2 regions of the Ruegeria sp. HKCCD6157 genome follow, and region 2 is predicted to be linked to the other one. Evidence: riboswitches for the same ligand, from Rfam matches in the RefSeq annotation. Region 2 holds a riboswitch; the other holds the start of a gene.
What was found. A riboswitch is a leader RNA that binds a small molecule or an ion and turns the genes downstream of it on or off. The one in region 2 is predicted to bind cobalamin.
Positions count from the first base shown of each region.

Region 1 (8,074 bases), 1.8 Mb from region 2:
GACGTCTCGAACAGCGGGTTCAAGTTTGGCACGATCCGCACCATCGGCATCGCCGGGTGCCCGGTCAAGGCGCTGCGCGTGACTTATGTGGGTGAACTGGGCTGGGAACTGCACCTGCCGGTGGAATATGCACAAACCGTGTATGACGCCTTGATGGAGGCAGGGCGCCCGCATGGTTTGATCAATGCGGGCTACAGGGCGATTGAATCGCTGCGTCTTGAAAAAGGCTATCGCGCCTGGGGCTCGGATATCGGGCCGGATCATACGCCGTTCGAAAGCGGCTTGGGCTGGGCCGTAAAACTCCGGAAAAATATTGATTTCAAAGGGCGCGCCGCATCTGAGGCGCAAAAAACCGGCGGCGTAAAGAAGATGCTGGCATGTTTCACGGTTGACCCCGAGGTTGTTCTTCTGGGGCGTGAAACGATCTATCGGAATGGCGAAAGGGTCGGATGGCTGACTTCGGGCGGCTATGGTTACACCGTCGAAAAGTCGATCGGCTACGGTTACATCCGAAACGCCAACGGTGTCGACGCACAATACGTCACATCAGGGACATATGAATTGGATGTCGCCACTCAGAGGGTTCCTTGCGAAGTGACGCTGAAACCGCTTTACGACCCGCAGATGAGCCGGGTGAAGACCTGACCCGAGGGTGCAAGAGCAGATCTACCGACACACGCACGGCGATCGGAACACATGGGGAAAGCATGCAAACAGGGCAAATCCGCCCCGAGTGTCCGAATGTTCGTCGAATCTGACGGATTTCGATCCATAAGCCATTGATAAAGTTTCAGTATTGTCACACCTCATGCCCATCTGAAAACTGAACTGCAAGACTTCTCATTCAGCTTTCAGGGCAAACAACCTTTCATCCGTCGGAGATTGGATGACTTCAGCCGAAAAGGACCGAAAATGGTAACCCCAGATGCGTTGACTGAACACGCGATGAAGATTGCTGATATTGCCACGGAGTCCGCGATGCGGTTTTTTCGGGGGTCTTTGGGCATTGAATTCAAACAGGATGAAAGCCCGGTGACGCAGGCCGACAAGGCAGTTGAGGCGGAAGTTCGCACCTACCTGAAACAGCATTTTCCCGGACACGGCATCTTTGGCGAAGAGCACGGTCAAGAGGCAGGCGACGGGCTTCATATGTGGGTGATTGACCCGATTGACGGAACCCGTTCGTTTCTGTCCGGCCATCCTTTGTTCGGGTTCCTTTTGGCGCACCTTGTGGATGGGCGCCCTCGGTTGGGGCTGGTCGGAATGCCGGCCTTACATGAGACCTATTTGGGTGTGGTTGATAGCGGGGCCAGCCTGAACGGGCGACCGATAAAAGTGTCGCACACCACGCGTCTGGATCAATCGGTTCTTTACGTGAATGAAGGCGACAAAATTTATCGCGATCATCCTGACCTGTTCAGCCGGCTGATGAATGCAGGGCAGACGCGCCGATTTGCCTATGATTGTTATCCCCATGCCTTGCTTGCTTCGGGGCATATCGATGCTGTGGTGGATTACGATCTGCAACCTTATGACTATCTGGCGCTCTCACCTCTGATCACGGCTGCTGGCGGAGTGATGACCGATTGGCACGGGCATGCGTTGACCCTCGATTCAGATGGCGCGGTCGTTTCCGCCGCAACCCCTGAATTGCATGCTGAACTGCTTGACCTCATCAATGTCGAAAAATGACGGTGTTGCGCAACCTTGGAAAACTATCTCCCGCGATCAGATTTGAACAAATACAAAAAGACAAAAAGTGATCCTATCGACGTTGTGACGATTCCCACGGGCAACTCCTGCGGAGCCAGAAGAAGGCGTGACAAGATATCGGACAGTGTCAGCAGAATCGCGCCCACGATCGCCGAGACGATCAGAAGGTTTCGGTGCAGAGTTCCGGCGATGCCGCGTGCAATATGAGGCACCATCAGCCCGACAAAGCCGATGACACCGGCAACGGAAACGAAACTGGCCGTCGCCAATGCGGCAACGAAAAACATGCTGAACCGCAGTCCTTGAACGGGAATACCCAGTGACGAGGCTGTGAAATCCCCGGTCAGCAGCGCGTCAAGCCACCGGCTGCGGTAAAGTGAATAGCTCAGGATCAGGCCCAGTCCGATCAGGACAAGCGGGAATGTTTCCCATCTTGCCAGTCCCAGGCCGCCAAGCATCCAGAATATCACCGAATGAGCAGCGCGATTGTCGCCAGAGAAAATCAGGTAGTTGGTGATCGCGGAAAACAGAAAGGACACCGCCAGGCCAGCCAGGATCAGTTTTTCGGGTGCGCTTGTACGCAAGCCCTGAACCAGCGCCAGAACAATGCCGGAGGCGATCAGACCACCGCAAAATGCTGCCAACGGTAACGTCCAGATTCCCAGAACATCACCCGTGACGGTGATCACCAGAACGGCGCCGGCAGCAGCACCCGAGGACAGACCGAACAGAAACGGATCTGCCAGGTCGTTTCGCGTCGTTGTTTGCAAAACGACACCAACGACGCCCAGTCCCGCACCAATCACGGCGGCAAACAAGGCACGGGGCAGGCGAAGGTCGAAGACGATCCGGTGCAAGGGCGACATGTCTCCTTCCACCAGACCGGTTCCGAGGCCGATGGCCGAAAAAACTTCGCGTATGGGGATTGGGGTGGTCCCGTAGACGATCGACAACAGCAAAAGGGCGGTCAGAACAACCGCCCCCAGCACTATCAAACGGCCCAATCGGACCATATCAGTTGGTCTCCGGGTGCATCGCCTTCGCCATCTTCTCGATCGCCTCGATATTTGCCGGGCCGGGCGTCAGTTCCTCGTAACGCAGGCCAATCCAGCGCTCGTTCTTTACCGCGTCCGTTTGTGACATCACCGGGTGATCCTTGAGGAACTGAAAGGTGTCCTCTGCGCCGTTGCCGGACTGATAATCGAGCAGCACCAGAAATTCCGGGTTGGCCGCTGCCACGGCCTCCCACGACGTGCGGCCCCAGCTGGTATCCAGATCATGCGTCACGTTCGCGCCACCCGCCGCTGTGATCATCGCATCGGGAATGGCGAACTTGCCGGCGGTGAATGGAGCATCGGCCGGTCCGTCCAACAGGAATACGCGGGGCTTTGCCAGATCGGCTGTTTTTGCTTCGATGGCTGACAATTTGTCTTTCCAGCCGGCAACCAGCGCCTCGGCCTTGTCTTCGACCTGCATGACCTTGCCCAGACGCAGAACGTCATCAATCAACAGGTTCATGCTGGCCTCGGGGCGATCCTTGTCCAGATGCACGCAGCTTTCGGTCAGGATCATGGTCTTGATACCAAAGGGTTCCAGCGTGTCGGGCGTGACATCTCCGCCGGGTTTCATGCCATAGTACCAACCGGCAAAAAACAGATCGGGTTCGACGGCCACAAGGTTTTCGATCGTCGGGTATTTAGGGGCAAGCTCTGGGATGTCGCCACGCTGAGCATCAAAATCAGGGCTTGTTTTGTACCAGCCGGTAATTCCGGTAAGCCCCACGATCTTGTCCTGAAGGCCGAGCGCAAAGGCCATATCCGTCATGTTCATGTCATGCACGACCAGACGTTCCGGCGCCGAGTCAAAAGCCAGCGGTTCGCCGCAATTGTCCACGGTGACGCCCTCTGCTGCCACCCCACTTGCCAAGCCAGCGAAGACGACCACTGGCCAGAGTTTCTGCATCATATGTAAGCTCCTGTTATTATGACAGTTTCCGTTTTCGGATATCCAGTGCGGGGATCATGCGGCCTTCGTGCTGAAAGCACAGATAATCCACGCCGAATGTCTCACGCACCCGGTCTGGGGTCAGAACTTCGCCAACAGGCCCGAACCCTGTCAGACGCGTGGCTTTCATCAACGCCACATGGCTGGCGAATTCCGGGATCATGACCAGATCATGGACGATCATGACGACCGTTACCCCCAGATCAGCGACCAGAGACAGCATGTGCCCCTTGGCATCGGGGTCCAGATGGTTGGTTGGCTCGTCCAGAAACAGCAACGACGGATTCTGGGCCAGCGCGCGCGCGATATGTGCGCGCTGACGTTCTCCGCCCGACAGTTGACCCATCGTCTTGTTGGCAAAATGCGACAGCTCGGTCGTCGTCAGCACCCGTTCAAGATCAGCCTTGTGCTGAGCCACCGAACGTTCGCCCTGAATCGGGATTTGTCCCAGCGCAACGTAGTCTTGCAGGCGCATCCGTCCGTCGGGCATTTCCTGCTGTCCGACCACAGCAATGGAGCGGGCGCGTTGGCGGGCGGACAGGGTACGAAGGCTTTGGCCTTCTATCCAAACATCACCCAAGGCAATCCGTTCAATCCCGCACAGCAGTTTCAATAGAGTGGTCTTACCGGCGCCGTTCGGCCCGGCGATTGCCAGAATTGATCCTTCTTCCAGACGAAAGGATACATCCTGCAACAGGATATCACCATTGAGCGCGTAGTACTCCAGATCCTCGGCAACCAGAAAGCTCATGATGTCCCTCGGGATGGCAAAGCGGGTATTCGCGACAGGGTCTTTGCGAAAAGGGCAGGAGGGCGGTCCGAAGCGCTGGTCCAGCCATCGTCGCTGTCGCCGAACTGGGTCGCGAATTCGACCAGGGCATCCAGGTCGTGTGATGTCTTAATGTCGCCGAACAGGTACTGCGCTTTGCCTGCGGCCTGAAATCCGACGGTCATGGCCCGTTCACAACCTGCCATGCAGGCCACCATTCGGGTTTCAAAACCGTCAGGCAGCTGAGCATCCAGCGCGTCTTGCGCAGCCTCGGCAGGCATCGTCCCCTGACATGTTGAACAGATCAGAACGTAGTGATCAGAATAGCAGGTCATTGCCGTCTCCGTCGTTTGCCAGATGCAGACAGAGGGCACATACCCAGATATTACGCAAACGCGCCATCAAGCCTCCTTCGGGGACGCCCCGCCCCGGGTTGGTTACCATGCGATGGCAGGTCTCCTGACTTGCGGGTCAAGGCTCGGCCCACCTTCCCAACCCATACGGGTCAGTGGTGAAGTGGCGTCGCTCTCCGCTTACAGTTGCGGGGGCAGTCACGGACTTGGCACATTCCAGCGCCGCACCGTGTTCCCATTTTCATCCCTTACGGAACCATCCCGCTCAGCTAGTCCGGCTATGCCAGACTTGTCAAGCGGCAGGCGAAAGGGTGGTGGATGGAATTGCAACAGTTGAGCCAGCGATCCTGCTGCGCCAGCCCGGACCGAACGGTGTCAATAGTCTGATACAAGAAGAAAATCCGGATCGGTATCTTCCTCGACCTTCGAAAACCGTGGGATCGGCTCTTCGAACACATTGTCCGTACGGTCGTCATTCACGGTCGATACCTCGCCAATAAGGCAATCGCCGCGCTCGGCCCAGAAAGCGTGCCAGATGCCGGGCATCAAAGTTACGCTTTGCCCCGGCTTCAGCCGCAAGTGTTCTCCGGGTTGCAAGGTTACAGGGCAGGCATCGCTTGGGACCGTCACCGGGTTGTCGCGGTCGACGCCACCGTTTGGATCCGAGGCATGGATTTCCAGAACGAGGTCGCCGCCGCCCCGGTTTATGATGTCTTCTGCCTTGACGATATGCCGGTGCATCGGAGAAAGCTGATTGTCTTTCGAGATCAGTAGTTTCTCCGCATAGAGCATCCCGCGCCCGGATTTCAGATCCTTCGCCTCGCCATTGCGCAGAGTGAACAGAAACAGTCCAAGTTCGTCGAAACGGCCTTGTGCGTAATCGGTTATGTCCCATCCCAGCCCGCGGCCGCGGATCGTTTCCGCCAGAGGGCTGCGCATTTTCTCGGGCGACCAATCCGCAAAGGGTGGCAACACGGCACCGAAGGACTGAATGAATGCTTGTGCCTGGGTCTTGATACGGTTGATTTCGGATCGTTTCATCATGCCATCCCGCAGGTCAAAGCTCGTGCGCCCAGGGGGGTTCCGCCCCGGCTCGGGAAACGGTCACGGCCGCCACGTCAGCGCCCAGCTCCATGGCTGCTTGCAGGCTTTCAGCCGTCAATCCGCGCAGACCTGATTTGGTCAGATGCCCTGCACGGCTGAGACCGGTCAGGACGCCGGCGTTGAACGTGTCACCTGCGCCGATCGTGTCGACCACTTCAACGGGCTTCACAGGAACCGAGACTTCGGAACCATCCGCCAGATAGCCGTGCGCCCCGTCGCTGCCACGCGTGACGATGACAACGGAAGGACCCGCCTGCAACAGCACAGACGCCTTCGCGGCTTCGGATTCAGCGCCCGGAATGATCCAGTCCAGGTCCTCGTCTGAAACCTTGACGATATCCGCTTGTGAGATCATGCGGTTCAAACGCGCTCTGAACCGGGTTTGATCCTTGATGAAACCCGGGCGGATATTCGGATCCAGCATCACCGCCCGGTCGGAACCGTGGCGGTCCAGAAGGGCGGCATAGGCATCTGCGCAAGGTTCACAGGCAAGGCTGATTCCGCCGAGATACAGGGCTGAGACAGCAGGAAGCTGATCGGGCATGTCTTCTGGCAGCAACATCCGGCCCGCGGTGTTTTCATCAACAAAGCTGTAAGTCGCGTGCCCTTCCGAGAGCTGCACAAAGGCAAGCGTGGTAGGACGGTCCGAGATGATCACATGTGTCGTGTCCACATGACTGGCTTTCAGCGCATCGATCAATTGCTGGCCGAACATGTCCGATGACAAACCTGTCAGCATCCCAACCGGAACACCCAGACGTCCCATCGCGACGGCTGTGTTCAGAACTGCACCACCGGTATGTGGCACAAAGCCCAGTGCACCCGACACGGTCGGTTCTGAGATCATATCTATCAGCGCTTCACCACAGCACAGGATCATGTCTTGGTCCTTCTCGGAATAGAAATTTCGGTTTGGCTGGTTACTGTCGCAGCGCGTTCTTGCAAAAGTTGTTTGCGCCGATGATCCCGAACTCTGCCTGTTCAGATACGTATAGGTTCAGGGAGCGGCGCAAGTCGCTGAAGCGGCCGCCGCCGTTGAACGCATCCTTGAAGTCGTCACTGAATAGCCAGCGGTTTTTCTCGGCAACGCCGCCGACAAGGAAAACGCCCCCCTCCGGCATCAAGGTGACCGCCAGATCACCCATCAAAGCACCCAGATGGGTGGTAAAAATCTGCGCGGCTTTTTCGGCGACCAGATCGGTGCCGTTACGGGCATCGTTCAGAATGTCCTTTGCAGAGCGCGCCTGAGTTCGCGCTTGACCGGCTGCAAATTCAACCGCCTGATACAGGATCGGCAGGCCGGTTCCGCTTAGGAACATTTCTGCTTCCAGCGCTAGGCTGTCCCCAAAGAAACAGCTCGGTGCGATGCGACGTGCCGCCTCAAAGATATCAACTTCGTCGCGATGGCGCGGGTACAGGCCCACGTGCCCGCCTTCGCCGGAAACCGTGTGATACCTGCCTTCGGAATATAGCAACGCACCAACGCCAAGCCCGGTTCCGGGCCCTACAACCAGCCGTGTGCCTGCGGGCGGCGTTGCCTGACCCTGCAAGACCGCAACATCCGACCGGGTCACCTCGGCCACCGACCACGCCGCAGCGGTGAAATCATTTATGACAAAGGTGCGCTCTGCTCCTGTTGCTTTCGCCAACTCGGTTTCCGAAAGATCCAGGTTTGCGTTTGTCAGCTGAATCGTTCCGTCCCTGACCGGCCCGGCTCCGGCTGCTACGACGGCCTGTGGGTTGGTTCCGATCTCGTCCCTGAGATCATGAAACGCCTCCAGCAGATCTTCCAATGTCCCCGTCGGGTGTTTCCGAAGATCTGCCAATTCTCCGTTCGTGACGACGCCCAGACGTGTGTTCGTACCGCCGATATCCGCAACCAGGTTCCAATGCTCATGCACGGCACCGAATGGTTGCGCTAACGGCTGAGAGACGCTCTGACCCCCGGACAGGGCGGATTTCAGCGCCATGAAAGACGCTTTGGGCGTTCTCGCAAGTGTTTCGAAATCCACGTCCACCAGTCCAAACCTCTTCTCGTACCCGAAGGCCCATTCATAATTGTCCAGCAGCGACCAGACAAAATAGCCATTCACCGGAACACCTTGTGCCAAAGCGTCCAGCACGGCCGCAA
Region 1 is NZ_WVRB01000001.1:211,719-219,792, reverse strand. Features, by position in the region: gene GS612_RS00935 (FAD-dependent oxidoreductase) at 1-645, shown strand, start outside; gene GS612_RS00930 (inositol monophosphatase family protein) at 913-1,692, shown strand; gene GS612_RS00925 (iron ABC transporter permease) at 1,716-2,726, opposite strand; gene GS612_RS00920 (ABC transporter substrate-binding protein) at 2,728-3,678, opposite strand; gene GS612_RS00915 (ABC transporter ATP-binding protein) at 3,695-4,468, opposite strand; gene GS612_RS00910 (DUF1636 domain-containing protein) at 4,465-4,821, opposite strand; cobalamin riboswitch at 4,918-5,115, opposite strand; gene GS612_RS00905 (D-lyxose/D-mannose family sugar isomerase) at 5,215-5,880, opposite strand; gene GS612_RS00900 (carbohydrate kinase) at 5,897-6,823, opposite strand; gene GS612_RS20465 (ROK family protein) at 6,864-7,913, opposite strand; partial or broken gene GS612_RS20460 (GH1 family beta-glucosidase) at 7,890-8,074, opposite strand, start outside.
Region 1: another riboswitch for cobalamin. It lies ahead of GS612_RS00910 (DUF1636 domain-containing protein); the one in region 2 lies ahead of GS612_RS09740 (DUF1636 domain-containing protein).

Region 2 (8,074 bases):
GCACGCGCCCGAAGATGTGCAGCCCGTCGCCAAACTGGCTTTCCTTGATGTCACAGACAAAGCGGTCGATGCGGGTGATGGCTTCGGCGGTGCAGGTTGCCTGATCGAGGCCAAGATCGCTTTCCAGCCCTATCGCCTGCGCCTCATCACGGATATCTTCCTGCAAGCGGTCGCGGCGTTTGGGGTCAAGCCCGTCGGCGTTGGAAAACTCATCCAGCAGCGATTCAAGCCGCACCATCCGATCGGGCGTACCGCTGTCCTTCATCGGGGGCGGGATGTGACCCAGCGTGACCGCTCCGATCCGGCGCTTGGCCTGCGCGGCTTCGCCCGGGTCGTTCACGATGAACGGGTAGATCACCGGCAGATCGCCGATCAGCGCCTCGGGCCAGCAATCGGCTGACAAGGCGACCGATTTTCCGGGCAACCATTCCAGCGTTCCATGCGCGCCGATATGGATCAGCGCATCCGCACCCAACCCTTTGCGCAGCCACAAATAGAAGGCGACATACCCGTGGCGCGGGGTGCGCGAGAGGTCATGATAGTCGTCATCCCGCAGCTCGGGCGTGCCGCGTTCGGGTTGCAGCGCGACCAGCGCCTTGCCGCGTCGCATTGCGGTGAAATGGAAGGCCCCATCGGCACAGGCCGGATCATCTTGGGGCGCGCCCCATACGGTGTGCAGATCGGTGCGCAGGGTTTCGGGCAAATCCGCAAGCGCATCCAGATAATCCCCGAGCGACCACGAAATCCGGGCGTCCAGAAGAGTGTCGGCAATCGGCGCGCCAATCGCGATGTCATAGCCTTCTTCGTCAAGATCGGACAGCATCGCCTCGGCCGAGGCCAGCGCGTCAAGGCCAACCGCATGGGCCATCTGCCAGTCTTTGCCGGGATAGGTGGACAGGACCAGCGCGGGAATCCGATCTGCCTTGGGTTTGTCGTTCAGTGCAAGCCAGCCCGATACACGGTCGATGATCGCTTCGATCCGGTCCGGTTCGGGCCGATGTGCAAAGCGCGCGTATTCCAGATGCGGATCACGTTTGCCTGGTTCCTTGAAAGACGCGATTCCCGCCGAAATCCGCCCATCCACCTCGGGCAGTACCACATGCATGGCAAGATCGGCGGGGGACAGCCCGCGTTCCGCCTCGGCCCAGGCTTTGCGGCGCGAGGTGGCGAGAGCGACCTGAAACACCGGCACTCCTGCCGCGTCCAGAGGCGATGTTCCCGACGCGCCTTTGCCCGAAAATGAAGTGGCATTGACAATGGCGGATGGGTTCAGCGCAACAACCTGGTCCCGCAACCAGTCGGCGGCTACAGGCGCCTTGAGCGACGGGGCAAACAGGCCCACCGCCTCGAACCCACGGGCGCGCAGGCTGCGGATCAGGGCCGCGATCGGGGCGGTGTCCGCCGAGGTCAGGTAAGCGCGGTAAAAGGTGACGAGGATTCGTTTGGCCTTGCCTTCGAACGCGGTTTCCACCGGAATTACGCCGCGATCCGGACACCACACGCCACATTCGGGCAAGGTCTTGGCGCCCATCACCGGACCGGCATAAAGCCCCGCCGCCAAAGCCATCTGCGCCAGCGCCGCCTGCGCCGCGACCTCGCCGCCGGTATCGCACAGATGCACCAGACGCCGCAGGGTCGAGACCGGCAGGGTGGAATAGTCATCCAGCCGCGTGTCCTCGCGCCCGTCAGCGGGCAGCACCGCCAGCGCGATGCCCTTGGCCTGCGCCAGCGCCAGAACCTGCTGCAACCCATAAGCCCAGTAGGGGACGCCGCCGATCAGACGGATCAAAATGCCCTTGGCGCCCTCCATCGTCTGCTCGACATAGGTATCGACCGACAACGGGTGTTTCAACGCCGTCAAATTCGCCAGCCGCAGGGTCGGCATTCGCCCTTCCGGTCCGCCACCACGATGCCAGCCCGCCGCAAAAGCGCCCAGGTCGCTGTCCGAAAAGGACAGCACCACCAGATCCGCCGGGCTCTGGCCCAGATCGGTTGGGGTCTCGGTTTCCTCGAGCCCGTGGCTTTCGCGGAAGACGACGTGCATGTGTCTTACTCGGCGGCCTCACGCACACCCACGAGGATTTCGCGGATTTCCGCCTCTTTGATATCGTCATGCTCGGCGATGACGACCAGACGCGAACGACGGTCTTCACCGGGTTCCCACGGGCGGTCATACTGGTGCCGTACCCGCGCGCCGACCGCCTGAACCAGCAGGCGCATCGGCTTGCCCTGAACGGCGGCATACCCTTTGACGCGCAGGATGTTCAGCTCATTGGCCAAGCGTTCGATATTGGCGACCAGCTGGGCCGGATCGGTCTGCTCGGGCAGCTCGACGATGATGCTTTCGAAATCGTCATGCTCGTGATCGTGATGGCCGTCGTGATGCGAGGGTCGGGCGTCCATGTCATCCTCGGCGGCGGCTTCCAGACCCAGCACAACGCGCACGTCCACGGCACCTTCGGCCACTTCGACGACGGGCAGGGGGCGCGGCGCCTCGGCGGCGATGATCTCGCGCGCTTTGGCCACGCCTTCGGGGCCGGCGAGGTCGGGCTTGGTCAGCAGGATGATGTCGGCGCACGAGATCTGATCCTCGAACACCTCGGACAGGGGCGTTTCGTGGTCGATCGAGTCATCGGCCATGCGCTGGGCGTCCACCGCTTCGACATTGGGCGCGAAACGGCCTGCGGCCACAGCCTCGGCATCGGCCAAGGCGATCACGCCGTCGACGGTGATCTTCGAGCGGATGTCAGGCCAGTCGAATGCCTTGAGCAGCGGTTTCGGCAGGGCCAGACCGCTGGTTTCGATCAGGATATGATCCGGGCGCGGCTCCAACGCCATCAGGGCCTCGATGGTGGGAATGAAATCATCTGCCACGGTGCAGCAGATGCAGCCATTTGCCAGTTCCATGATGTTTTCCGCCGGGCAATCAGGAATGGCGCAGGATTTCAGGATGTCGCCATCGACGCCTACATCGCCGAACTCGTTGACCACGACAGCAAGGCGCTTGCCCTGTGGGTTCTGCATCAGGTGACGCACCAAAGTGGTCTTGCCCGAGCCCAGAAAGCCGGTGATCACTGTGACGGGGAGTTTTTCGAGGTTCGACATGTCAGGCTCCAATCGGGGGAATGCGCGAGGCACAGTTCTTGCGAAAATGTTCGGGGCGTTCGCGCCATTTCACCAAACCATCTTCAGTGGCCAGATACTTGGTCGCGCCGTCGACGATGACGTCGACATGATCTGTTTCGTTCAGGTTTTCATACACGAAGGTCCAGCGGCCCGGCCCGCGCAACACGATCGAACAGCCTTGATCGCAGTTTGACAAGCATTCAACGGCTTTCAGGGTGACACCGTCGGGCAGGTCTGCCTGTTCCAGGGCCTTGTGCAACAAAGCGCCCGGGCGTTGCGCGTCATCTTCGACAGGCAGGCCGCGACGGCAGGTGGTACAGACCAGCAACTCGACTGGTGCGGTCTCGGTCATGTCTCTCATCCCCCCAAATCCTCTTCGCGGGGGACGGGGTTTCATGCGGGCCACGATTGGTCATGGACCCGACACCGGAACACCCCGCCCGGTTTCAACTTCGGTTGTTGGCAGGTCTCCCGGCTTGCGGATGCCAGAGGCGGGCCTCTGTCGGATGTCCCGCCTTCCCGGCTTTCGGGCCAGTGGCATTGGGCATCCTCTCCGTTCACGGTCGCGGGGGCGGCTGCGTTTGGCGGCAAGACCGTTGACGCATTCCCTTTTCATCGGCTCTCACCGACACCAACGAAAGGGACATGCGGCACCGCTGGCCTGCTTGTCAAGCGAGTCGCGCGCAACAATGATGCAGAGGCATGGAAAGCGACCTGTGGGCGTCGATGGGCGGCATGGTGTGCCGGGACCCAGCCTGAGGTGGGCCCGGCGACGAACGGTATTTCAGCAAGGGGCGTAGACTATAGTGAACGGGTGCCTTGACTGAACCTGTCCAGATGATGGGACAAGACCACCGAACACCCTGGATCCTCTTGCGCTAATAGATGACGTTTATCATGAGCAGCGAGACGACCAGAAACAGCGCCGTCATTATTCCGCCGGAGCGGACGAAATCCATCACCTTGTATCCGGCCGGACCCATGATCAACGCGTTTACCTGATGGGTTGGGATGATGAAGCTGTTCGAGGTCGATATGGCGACCGTCAGGGCAAAGACGGCCGGGTTTCCACCCGCCGCCACCGCAATCGATACCGCCAGAGGCACCAGCAGGACCGTGGCCCCCACGTTGGACATGACCAAAGAAAAGGCCGTCGCCAGAATGGCGATGCCGGTTTGCAGCGACCAGAGCGGCCAGCCGTCCAGAATTATCATGATCTGCTGCGCGATCCACGCGGCCGTGCCTGTGTTCTGCACGGCTTGTCCCAAAGGTATGAGGCAGGCGAGCAGGAATACGGTGTTCCATCCGACCGCGCGGTACGCCTCGTCCACGCTGAGCACACGGGTCAGCATCATGCCCACCGCGCCGGTAAGAAGACAGAGTGAAAGCCGGACGTCCGTGAACAGGATCAACGACAGCGAAATGGCGAAGAATACCAGGGCCCAGCCGACTTTTTGCGGCCTCAGCTCGTCCTGAGGAAAGTCTGTCGTCACAACGACGAAATCCGGATCTCGTTTGATCCGCATCAGGTTGTCCCATCTGGTATGCGCCACAAGCATGTCGCCCGCCTGAAACTTTTCGAGTCCGATCTGAGTGGATTCGTGATCCTCGGTCTCGACATGGCTCAGCGTCTCTTCGCCGCGGTGAATGGCCAGCAGCGACATCCCGTAGGTCTTGCGAAACAAAAGCTCGCGGGGGCATTTGCCGATCAGCTTGCTGTCGGGCGTGATGACCACCTCGGCCACGCCTGCATTGGTTGGGGCGAACTCTTCGACGAAAATGTCCAAATCCGGAAGAACGGTCAGCCCGTATTTCTCGGCGAACTTCTCGACCTCCCAACGGCGGCCGACGATGGCCAGCCGACACGGCGCTGCAATTTCCGCTGTCAAAACCTGAACCATCGAGGTTTTGCCGCGATAGAAGGTGGAAATGATGTACAGGTGGTTTTCGTGGTTGATGTCGGCCAGAATCTCGCCGACCAAAGGGCTGTCCTCGGGCACCACGACTTCGAACACATCGGCTTTGAGGCCATAGACCCTTTGCAGGTACTCCTGTGTCCCTTGTCCGGTACCCGTATTGTCAGGCCCTTCAGCCTCGGGCAAAACCCAACGTCCCAACAGCAGAAAGTAACCAATTCCCGTCAGGATCAGAACCGCACCCATCGGCGTGACCGAGAACAGGCCGAAGGGCTCCATTTTCTGAGAGGCCGGCAGACTGTCATTTGCCGTCAGGATCAGATCGTTCAGCAGGATAAGAGGAGACGACCCCACCATCGTCATCGTGCCGCCCAAAATGGCGCAGAATCCCATCGGCATGAGCAGGCGCGACAGCGGTATGCCTGACCGTGTGGAAATTCGGCTGACAACCGGCAGAAACAGAGCAGCGGCGCCGACATTCTGCATGAACGAGGATATGACACCAACGGTGCCGGAAATGATTGGTACAACCCTGCCTTCGGATTTGCCACCGTATTTGAGGATGACGGCAGCCACCTTGTTCATGATCCCCGTCTTGTCCAGACCGGCCCCGACGATCATGACCGCAATGATCGAGATGACGGCATTGGATGCGAAGCCGTCGAACAGAAGGGTGACATCCGCCAGATTTCCCAGCCCGGGCGCGTAGCTGAGCAAGCCTATGAGAACCAGAACCAATATGGCGGAAAGGTCGATCCTTATGATCTCGGAAACGAACAGAAAAACGGTGAAAGCCAGCAGGGAGCAAACGACCCCCATCTCGAAGGTAAAGGCAATGTGTTCCACAATACGTCCAGAACTTTTTCTTTGTTAGAGTCCTAGTTCATCCTTCCCGAGTTGTCATGAAGTTTCGTTTTTTGGCGATGTTGAGACATAAAATTGCTCAAAGGCTGCTGTGTGAGCAATGCTTTCGGGAACCCCATTTGACGAACGCGTCAGAAAGAAGGATTGGACAAATTGCATGAGGAAGTCAGCACGTTTCGTACCGGCGCGATGCCGTTCCAACCAGGTCGAAGCAGCATAGGTAATGGCAGGTCAATTCCAGCCATGGACGACAGACAATCCGACAGCTTTGTTTGCGGCACCATTCTGCCGCTGCCTGAACCGCGCAATGGGCCTGCTTGGCCGTCCCTGATCGCAATCTGACTACAATAGAGGTCTGTACCCAAATGGCTGGGACCAATGGTTCAGGTCACCAATTCTGATCATTTCGAGATGAAGATGCCAAGGAAGTACGGCGAGGTGTTGCCTGAACGCAAGCTGGCGGCATATGCCCAGAATGCTCGCAGTCGGATGGAACAGAACCAGATCGAAACACGAAAAATCCAAATTTTGGTTGGATACTGGACCTCGAAGAAAGACAAAGTACCGTAAGTCATTGGAGGTATTGGAGGCGAGTACCGGAATCGAACCGGTGTACACGGATTTGCAATCCGCTGCGTCACCACTCCGCCAACTCGCCTTTTCAAGTAAAATCAAATACTTGCCGTGGTGTGCATGGGTTTCTAGCAGCTTTCCCAAGGGGCGTCCAGAGGATTGCGCGCAATTTTGTCGACGAGATTGAAATTTGCCGAAGCCCGCAACCGCAAACGCGCAGGCGCGGGGGGGTTGCGTCAACAGGGCCGTTGCTGGGCGTTTCAGGATGTGGCAAAAGCCGGGTAACTTTGGGAATGACTCGAGAGATCCTATGACAGATTTCGCTGCCCGGCGCCGCACTATGGTTGATACGCAAATCCGACCTTCGGATGTTACAAAGTTCCCGATCATTGAGGCGATGCTGAACGTCCCGCGCGAAAACTTCGTGCCTGACGCACAGCGTGAGGCCGCCTATGCCGACAGTGTGATCGATCTGGGCAACGGGCGCTGTATGCTCGAGCCGAGAACGCTTGCTAAAATGCTGGATGCGCTCAACATTTCGAACGACGAGATGATTCTCGATATCGCTCCGGCGACGGGGTATTCCACTGCGGTTGCCGCGCGTATGGCCCAGTTGGTTGTTGGTGTGGAAAGCGACGACTCGCTGGCGTCCGAGGCGCAAAGCCTGTTGGCTGAGGCCGATGTGGACAATGCCATTATCCACGTCGGTCCTTTGGATCAGGGTGCGGCTGAGCACGGTCCTTACGATGCGATCATGGTGCAGGGCGGTGTTGAACGGATTCCCGACGCTCTGTTGGATCAGCTCAAGGAACATGGCCGGATTGCATGCCTGTTTGTTGAAGGCAATCTTGGAACTGTGCGGATCGGTCGAAAGGCCGGAGGCCGGGTCAGCTGGCGGGATGCGTTCAACGCCAGTGCGCCGATACTAGAGAGCTTTTCGGCGGAGTGTGCATTTTCGCTATAGTTCGCCGATAGATTCTGCTGGCGCCTTGATTAGTTGAAAAGAAGACCGCAAACTGCCTTCAGGGCAGTGTAATTTCGTTTGAGAGGATTTCGGTATGCGTGGTTCAGCGACAGGCAAGCTGGTCAGGGCATTCGCAGTGACCGCAGGACTTGCCATCAGCGTTATGCCAGGGCGTCCGGCGTGGGCTGACAACATAACAGACGCCTTCATCGGCGCGTATAATACAAGCGGCTTGCTGGAGCAGAACCGGGCGCTGCTGCGCGCGGCAGATGAAGACGTGGCAATCGCGCTTTCTGCATTGCGGCCAATCATCAACTGGACTGTACAGGTCAGCCAGGATTATACCCGGTCTCGGACCAACAATGTGGTCACAACGACCGAGCCGTCCCGGTTTTTCACCGGGCTGGGGCTAACGCAGCTTCTGTATGATGGTGGCGCTTCGGTTCTGGGCAAGCAATCGGCGCAGGAGACGGTTCTGTCGACCCGGCAAACCTTAATCGACATTGAGCAACAGGTGCTTATCCGCGCTGCAAATGCTTACCTGGGCGTGCTGCTACAGGAAGAAACAGTCGCAATTCGCCAGAACAACGTGGATGTTTCGGCGGAAGAGCTTCGCGCATCAAATGATCGC
Region 2 is NZ_WVRB01000001.1:2,016,332-2,024,405, reverse strand. Features, by position in the region: gene cobN (cobaltochelatase subunit CobN) at 1-2,044, opposite strand, end outside; gene cobW (cobalamin biosynthesis protein CobW) at 2,050-3,105, opposite strand; gene GS612_RS09740 (DUF1636 domain-containing protein) at 3,107-3,478, opposite strand; cobalamin riboswitch at 3,570-3,777, opposite strand; gene GS612_RS09735 (SLC13 family permease) at 4,005-5,861, opposite strand; gene GS612_RS09730 (hypothetical protein) at 6,324-6,476, shown strand; tRNA gene GS612_RS09725 (tRNA-Cys) at 6,491-6,564, opposite strand; gene GS612_RS09720 (protein-L-isoaspartate O-methyltransferase) at 6,790-7,443, shown strand; gene GS612_RS09715 (TolC family outer membrane protein) at 7,538-8,074, shown strand, end outside.